Regions from separate parts of the Pantoea jilinensis genome, predicted to be linked through region 3. Evidence: predicted binding sites of a transcription regulator. Region 3 holds the regulator's gene; each other region holds the start of a gene.
The links. The regulator Fur, encoded in region 3, represses iron uptake genes when iron is present. The targets are predictions, from matches to a motif close to ATAATAATGAGAACNACTATCAA.
Positions count from the first base shown of each region.

Region 1 (2,273 bases), 1.8 Mb from region 3:
CCTAGTCCGGGGATCATTTACCCCAATCTGACGCTGCTTGAAGAGATGGAGGCGATTGAGGTGGTGGATGCGCAGACAGCGCGCAAAGCCTATCGTCTGACCGCAACGGGAGAGGCGCAACTGGCAGAGAACCTGGAAACGGTCTCCAGCCTGATCACGCGGCTCTCTACGCTGGCGATTCTGGTCAATAACCGCAGCATTCCTGCTGTAGAGCAGGCGATTTATGGGCTGAAGGTCGCGCTGAACCAGCGGCTGGCGCAGGAAGATATCTCAGAAACCGCGCTGCAGACGCTGATTAAGGCGCTGCACGACGCGGCTGAAAAAATCACTCACAGTTAATCAGCTGATTTCGGCTTTGTTTTTGTCGATGTGGCCCAGGGTACGATCCGGGAAACAGATGTCGCGTACGCGCTGTTTTAGCGTGGTCGCATCCGGGAAGCCACCATCACGCTTGCGTTCCCACAGCAGGTGCTCATCCAGCGTAATTTCAAAGATACCACCGGTACCTGGTTTCAGGGTTACTTCCGCCAGATCCTCAGCGAAAGTATGCAGAAGTTCCTGTGCCATCCACGCTGACCGCATCAGCCAGTTGCATTGCATACAGTAGTGAATAACAACCACAGGTTTTTGTGCCATAACTCTATTCCTTTACGTGTTGATAAATGCCAGTGCATTCGGGTGAACAATTTGTGCGCTGTGGTTTATATCCAAATGTAAATAAGATTGATAATGATTATCAGTTGCATTAAATTTAAGTCGATAATTACTACACCAGCATGATGTTCTGACTTTTCACGGCTTTTATGCGGAGCCGTTTTACTGTTGCCAGCAAACAAGTGAGCGAATACTAACAATTAATCAGGTAATTCGCGCCTATGTCACCACGTTTTCGGAGATTGACGCAACCGCGTCTGACTCAACTGGCGTTGCTCGCCACCTTCATCAATACCACCTGCACTTATGCTGCGGGCAGTGAATCTGCCACGCTAGCCCTTTCTGACCGCTCTGACAGCAATACCGAACAGGTAATGACGGTGACGGCGCCGGAAATTAAGAAAACGGCAGGCAGTAAAACCTCGCTCTCTGCCAGCGATCTGCAACAGCGTGGTGCCACTGACTTTGGATCGATTATGCGCTATGAACCGCTGATCAGTGCCACCGGTACTAGTGGCGGTTCATCAGCCGGTAAGAGCGGTTTTGATCGGGCTGGTTATACCGGCTACAACATTCGAGGCCTCGAGAGCAACCGCGTCGGTCTGGATGTGGACGGCATTCCGTTGCCGCAGGCCACTGGCCGCAGCTATGTAGGACGCGCTGGTCTCGACAGCTTTGGCATTGGCCGCGATTACATCGATCCTTATATGTTTGGGCGTATTGAGATTGAGAAGGGCGCCACAGCAGTGGATCAGTCGAACACCTCAATTGGCGGCAACGTCTCGTTCCGTAACAAATCCCCGGACGACTATCTGTACTCCGGCAAGCCGACCTTTTTCGGCTATCAAAGTGACTACGACTCCGCCAGCCGCAGCTGGCACAACGGCATGACTGCAGCAGCAGGCGATGACACGCTGAGTGGCATTTTTGTTTACAGCCGTCGTGACGGACAGCAGACCCGTAACAACAGCGATACGCTCGATGCTTATCCGGCCAACTGGCACTCCGATGCCTTTATGACTTCCGGCATCTGGCAGCCCAATGATGCTCACAAGCTCAGCGCGACGGTCGATTACTATCACAAAACTCACCACAGCCATTACGACAGCTGGAGCACTTCCGGCAATACCGTCTGGGGAACGGCACAGCAGCAGAGTGATACCCGCCGCTGGGGCATCAGCCTGGCGGATGAGTACACCCCTTACAATGACCTGATCGACAGCCTGACGACCCGCGTTTACTGGCAGCAGACCCAGGCGCATGACAACACCCTAATGCCGTCGAGTGCCACCGCCAGGCAAACCGTCTATTCCGATTACAACAGCGACAGCTACGGTTTTGACACCCGAGCGCTTAAAAGCGTCGGGCGACATGAACTGAGTGCCGGGCTGAATGCGCGTCTGGTGGATACTGAGCGACCTTTCCGTCAGTCACCGCCAGCCAGTGCTTTTACTGCGATTATGCAGCCGCAGGCTAACAGCCGCAGCTACAGCGTGGGCGGTTATCTGCAGGATACTATCAGCTTCGATGCTGACGGACATCGGGCGGCTATCGTGCCGGGCGCGCGCGTGGCCTATCAGAACACCCGACCACGTGATGTGGCGACGCTGACCACGAAC
Region 1 covers NZ_CP077746.1:729,552-731,824, forward strand. Annotated here, with positions in the region: gene KTJ90_RS03485 (PadR family transcriptional regulator) at 1-339, shown strand, start outside; gene KTJ90_RS03490 (Rdx family protein) at 340-636, opposite strand; gene KTJ90_RS03495 (TonB-dependent receptor domain-containing protein) at 876-2,273, shown strand, end outside.
Region 1: the regulator Fur is predicted to act here: its motif matches at 724-746, upstream of KTJ90_RS03495 (TonB-dependent receptor domain-containing protein).

Region 2 (2,273 bases), 440 kb from region 3:
TCGACAATCCGCACCACACAGCTGGCGCCCGTTGACCTTAACAGCCTGATGTTCCACCTGGAGCAGACGCTGTCAAAAGGCTACCAGATGAATAAGCAGAGCGATCTGGCAAAGCAGTTTGCCGATCGCGCAGAGAAGCGTCAGGCAGCAATCAACCGCTATCTGTGGGACAGCAAACAGAACTGGTACGCCGACTATGACTGGCAGAAAAAACAGGTCCATCCGCAGTTAACGGCTGCTGCGCTGTTCCCGCTCTATCTTCAGGTAGCCAGTGACAGGCAGGCTGAAAGCACCGCCAGCGCGGTAGAAAAACAGCTGCTGAAGCCTGGTGGTCTGGTAACAACCACCGTAAACAACGGTCAGCAGTGGGACGCACCGAATGGCTGGGCCCCGCTGCAGTGGGTTGCCGTGGAAGGTCTTGAGCACTATAACCAGCCGAAACTCGCAAAAGAGGTCGGCTTACGCTTCCTGCAAAACGTCCAGAACACCTATGACCGTGAGCATAAACTGGTAGAGAAATATGTCGTTGACGGCAAAAATCTTGGCGGCGGCGGTGGCGGTGAATATCCGCTGCAGGATGGTTTCGGCTGGACAAACGGCGTTACGCTGAAACTGCTCGATAAGTATTGCCCGAAAGATAAAACCTGTAACAGCGCCCACGATATTCCTCAGGCGTCTGCCTCACAAAACTAAGTCACTCTGGATACCTCTGGCCCCGCCGGAGGTATCCGCACTCCCTTTCAGCGAATTTTACTTGACCTTCTTTCATCTACAGGCAAAATTGCAGCCAATTTACAAAAGGTAATAGTTCTCATTATGATAATGAGATTGCCTATCAATAATTTTATTCACCCGCCTGACCCTTTGCCAAGAAAGGAATTTTGATGAAACTGTCATTGTCGCTGAAAGGTTATGTTCACCTCTGCACCCTGGCGCTGACTGCGCCTGCTCTGAGTTTTGCTGCTGATATGGTCGTGACTGCCCAACCGCTGGAGGATTCGACCACGCCCACCCAGGGCTATCTGGCGACCACCAGCCAGGGCGCAACCAAGAGCGATCGTCCGTTGATCACCACGCCGCAATCGATATCCGTAGTCACCCGCCAGCAGATGCAGGATCAGGGCGCACTGACCCTGAATCAGGCGCTGGGTTACAGCTCAGGCGTCTTTACTAACTTCGGCGGGGCCGCTACCCGTTACGACACCATTGCCCTGCGCGGCTTCCACGGTGGCGATGTCGATAACACCTTCCTCGACGGGATGAGGCTGATGAGTGACGGCGGCAGTTTCAACATCTTGCAGGTGGATAATGCTTTCCTGGAACGCATCGACGTGATCAAAGGCCCCTCTTCCGCGCTCTATGGCCAGACAGTGCCGGGCGGACTGGTGAACATGGTGACTAAACGTCCTCAGTTCGCGGAAGAGGGTCACATTCAAGTGCAGGCGGGCAGCAACGCGACCACCGGCACGATGTTTGACTACACCAATGCCATTAATGACCAGTGGGCGTTTCGCCTGACCGGCGTAACCCGCAACAGCGATACCCAGTACGATCATACCCGTGAAGAGAAATATGCGCTGATGCCGCAGCTGATGTGGCAACCTGATGAAGATACCCATCTGATTCTGAAAGCCTACCTGCAAAAAGATCCGTCAGGCGGTTATCACGGTTCCGTGCCGGGTGACGGCAGCCTTACCGAACACAACGGCTATAAGTTGAGCAACGGCTTCTATGAGGGCAACAGCGATCTTGATCAGTTCAAACGCCACGAGCAGATCTACAGCTTCGATTTCGCCCATCGCTTTAACGACGTCTGGTCGTTCTCATCAACCGGCAGTTACAGCCACTCGAATGTCGATCTCGATCAGGTTTATCAGATTGGCTGGGATGAAAATAATCCCGATCTGCTGAATCGCTACTACTCTGGCGAGCGCTCGTCACTCTCCGCCTGGTCCACGGATAACCGCTTACAGGCGGAGTTCAACACCGGCGAACTGGAGCACCGCGTCACGCTGGGTGCCGAGTATCATCGTTACAAAAATGAGATTAGTGAGGCTGGCGGTCCGGCTAACCAGCTGAATGCCGTGACCGGCGATCAGGTGGGCGATATGCCTGAGCAGACCTGGGCAGATAGCACCCGCCGTTACTACCAGACCGGCCTCTATCTGCAGGATGAGATGAAGCTGGATCGCTGGCATCTCGATCTCTCCGGCCGTTACGATCGCATCGTCGCACAAAACAGCGGCAGCGATCGTCGTCAGGATGATCACATT
Region 2 covers NZ_CP077746.1:2,501,431-2,503,703, forward strand. Annotated here, with positions in the region: gene treA (alpha,alpha-trehalase TreA) at 1-693, shown strand, start outside; gene KTJ90_RS11765 (TonB-dependent siderophore receptor) at 885-2,273, shown strand, end outside.
Region 2: the regulator Fur is predicted to act here: its motif matches at 817-839, upstream of KTJ90_RS11765 (TonB-dependent siderophore receptor).

Region 3 (2,273 bases):
CAGAAACAGCTGGGTTCAGACGTTGCAGAAGTGCATGACATCGCGAAAAGCACAAAAGAAGATCTGGAAGCATTTGATATCCTGCTGCTGGGTATTCCAACCTGGTACTACGGTGAAGCACAGTGCGACTGGGATGACTTCTTCCCGACGCTGGAAGAGATCGACTTTAATGGCAAGCTGGTGGCGTTGTTTGGCTGCGGCGATCAGGAAGATTACGCAGAGTACTTCTGTGATGCGATGGGCACCATCCGCGACATTATTGAGCCACACGGTGCCGTGATTGTCGGACACTGGCCAACTGAGGGCTACCATTTCGAAGCCTCAAAAGGTCTGGCGGATGATACCCACTTCCTGGGTCTGGCTATCGACGAAGATCGTCAGCCTGAACTGACTAACCAGCGTGTTGAACAGTGGGTTAAGCAGATTTTTGATGAACTGCAACTGAAAGAGATCATCGAAGCGTGATGGTGTCTGACTCAATGTGAGCGCCAGCTCACATTGAGGTAATGGAAATTCCTATAGAAATAATAGCCACATTTTTTTAACTTTCTCCGTTTAATCTGTAGAATACCCGCATCGATCTTCCGCTTATTTTCTCACGCGGCAAGACTAAGCGATGTACAAACAGACATCTGCCAGAATTCTCCCCGGCCCGGTGACGCCTCCCCAGCAGCCCATGATGATTCAGGCACGCCCTCTGGTTTTCATTTCATCGCTTCAGTTCTATAATGAGACGCAAATGAGAATGAGTGTAGATCGACATTCAAGGCGACAAGCCACAAAAGTGAATATTAGTAACAGGACAAAATCCGCATGACTGACAACAACACCGCATTAAAGAAGGCTGGCCTGAAAGTGACACTGCCCAGACTGAAAATTCTGGAAGTGCTTCAGGAACCTGAGTGCCATCACGTCAGTGCGGAAGATTTGTATAAACGCCTGATTGATATCGGCGAAGAGATTGGACTGGCTACCGTTTACCGTGTGCTTAACCAGTTCGATGACGCGGGTATTGTGACGCGCCACAATTTCGAAGGCGGCAAATCGGTCTTCGAACTGACGCAGCAGCATCATCACGATCACCTGATTTGCCTGGATTGCGGCAAGGTTATTGAGTTCAGCGACGAGTCTATCGAAACGCGTCAGCGTGAAATCGCAACCCGCCACGGCATCAAGCTCACTAACCACAGCCTCTATCTTTACGGACACTGCACACTGGGCGATTGCCGGGAAAATGAAACCCTGCACGACCAGTAACGCGAGCTGAAATAAAAAAACCGGTGAATTCACCGGTTTTTTTTCGTCTGATGTCTGCTGTCAGTCAGGCGACCAGCGTCTCCTGCAGATAACGCCAGCGCGGAATAGAGCTACTGCAATCGAGAATGGCCAGCGAGATGCGGCTATTGTTATTGCCATTCATCATCTGCATTTCGCGATACTGCACGGTGATCTCTTTATCATGATGAGAGAGGATCACATGTTCGCAGGTGGCAATGCGCATCCCTTCCCGCTGCCCCTGCAACTGCCGGAAAAGATCCTCGACCTCGTTCAGATTGTACTCTTTGCCTTTAGGGGTCACCATGCGGAATTCAGGATGAAAATAGGACATCAGCAGCTCAAAACTGTCGTCTGATCCGGCGGGCTTATTAAAAATACGTTCAATGAGCTGATGTAAAACGACGACACTGTGTTTGGCTTCCTGGGCGAGAACGGTCATATTTTTTCCTTCTGTAACCCGCTGTGCAACCTCTGAGAGCGCATAGCCTACCTGAAAGCTGCTAATTCACATCCTGAAATTGATTAATTTTTTTAAACTCAGATTTCTCTCACAGTATGGCATTTAATGGATTGCAGTTAGTTCAGAACAAACGTCGGTAATGGTCGAAATAGGGACAATAAAAAAGGGCGATAAATCGCCCTTTTGTCATTTTATGAGGTCAGCCTCAACACGTTATTCGCCGGCTTTCGTCCAGGTATCACGAAGACCAACGGTACGGTTGAATACCAACTGCGAGGGCGTAGAGTAAACGCTGTCGGCGCAGAAATAACCTTCACGTTCAAACTGGAACGGTGTGGTCGGTTCTACATCGCGCAGGCTCGGTTCCACAAAGCCCTGTTTAATCGCCAGTGACTCAGGGTTGATTACCGCCAGGAAGTCCTCAGCCGCACCCGGGTTTGGCACGCTGAACAGGCGGTCATACAGACGGAACTCAGCAGGCTGCGCGTGATCGGCAGAGACCCAGTGAATCACGCCTTTGACCTTACGGCCATCA
Region 3 covers NZ_CP077746.1:2,940,951-2,943,223, forward strand. Annotated here, with positions in the region: gene fldA (flavodoxin FldA) at 1-465, shown strand, start outside; gene fur (ferric iron uptake transcriptional regulator) at 814-1,257, shown strand; gene KTJ90_RS13880 (hypothetical protein) at 1,322-1,717, opposite strand; gene glnS (glutamine--tRNA ligase) at 1,952-2,273, opposite strand, start outside.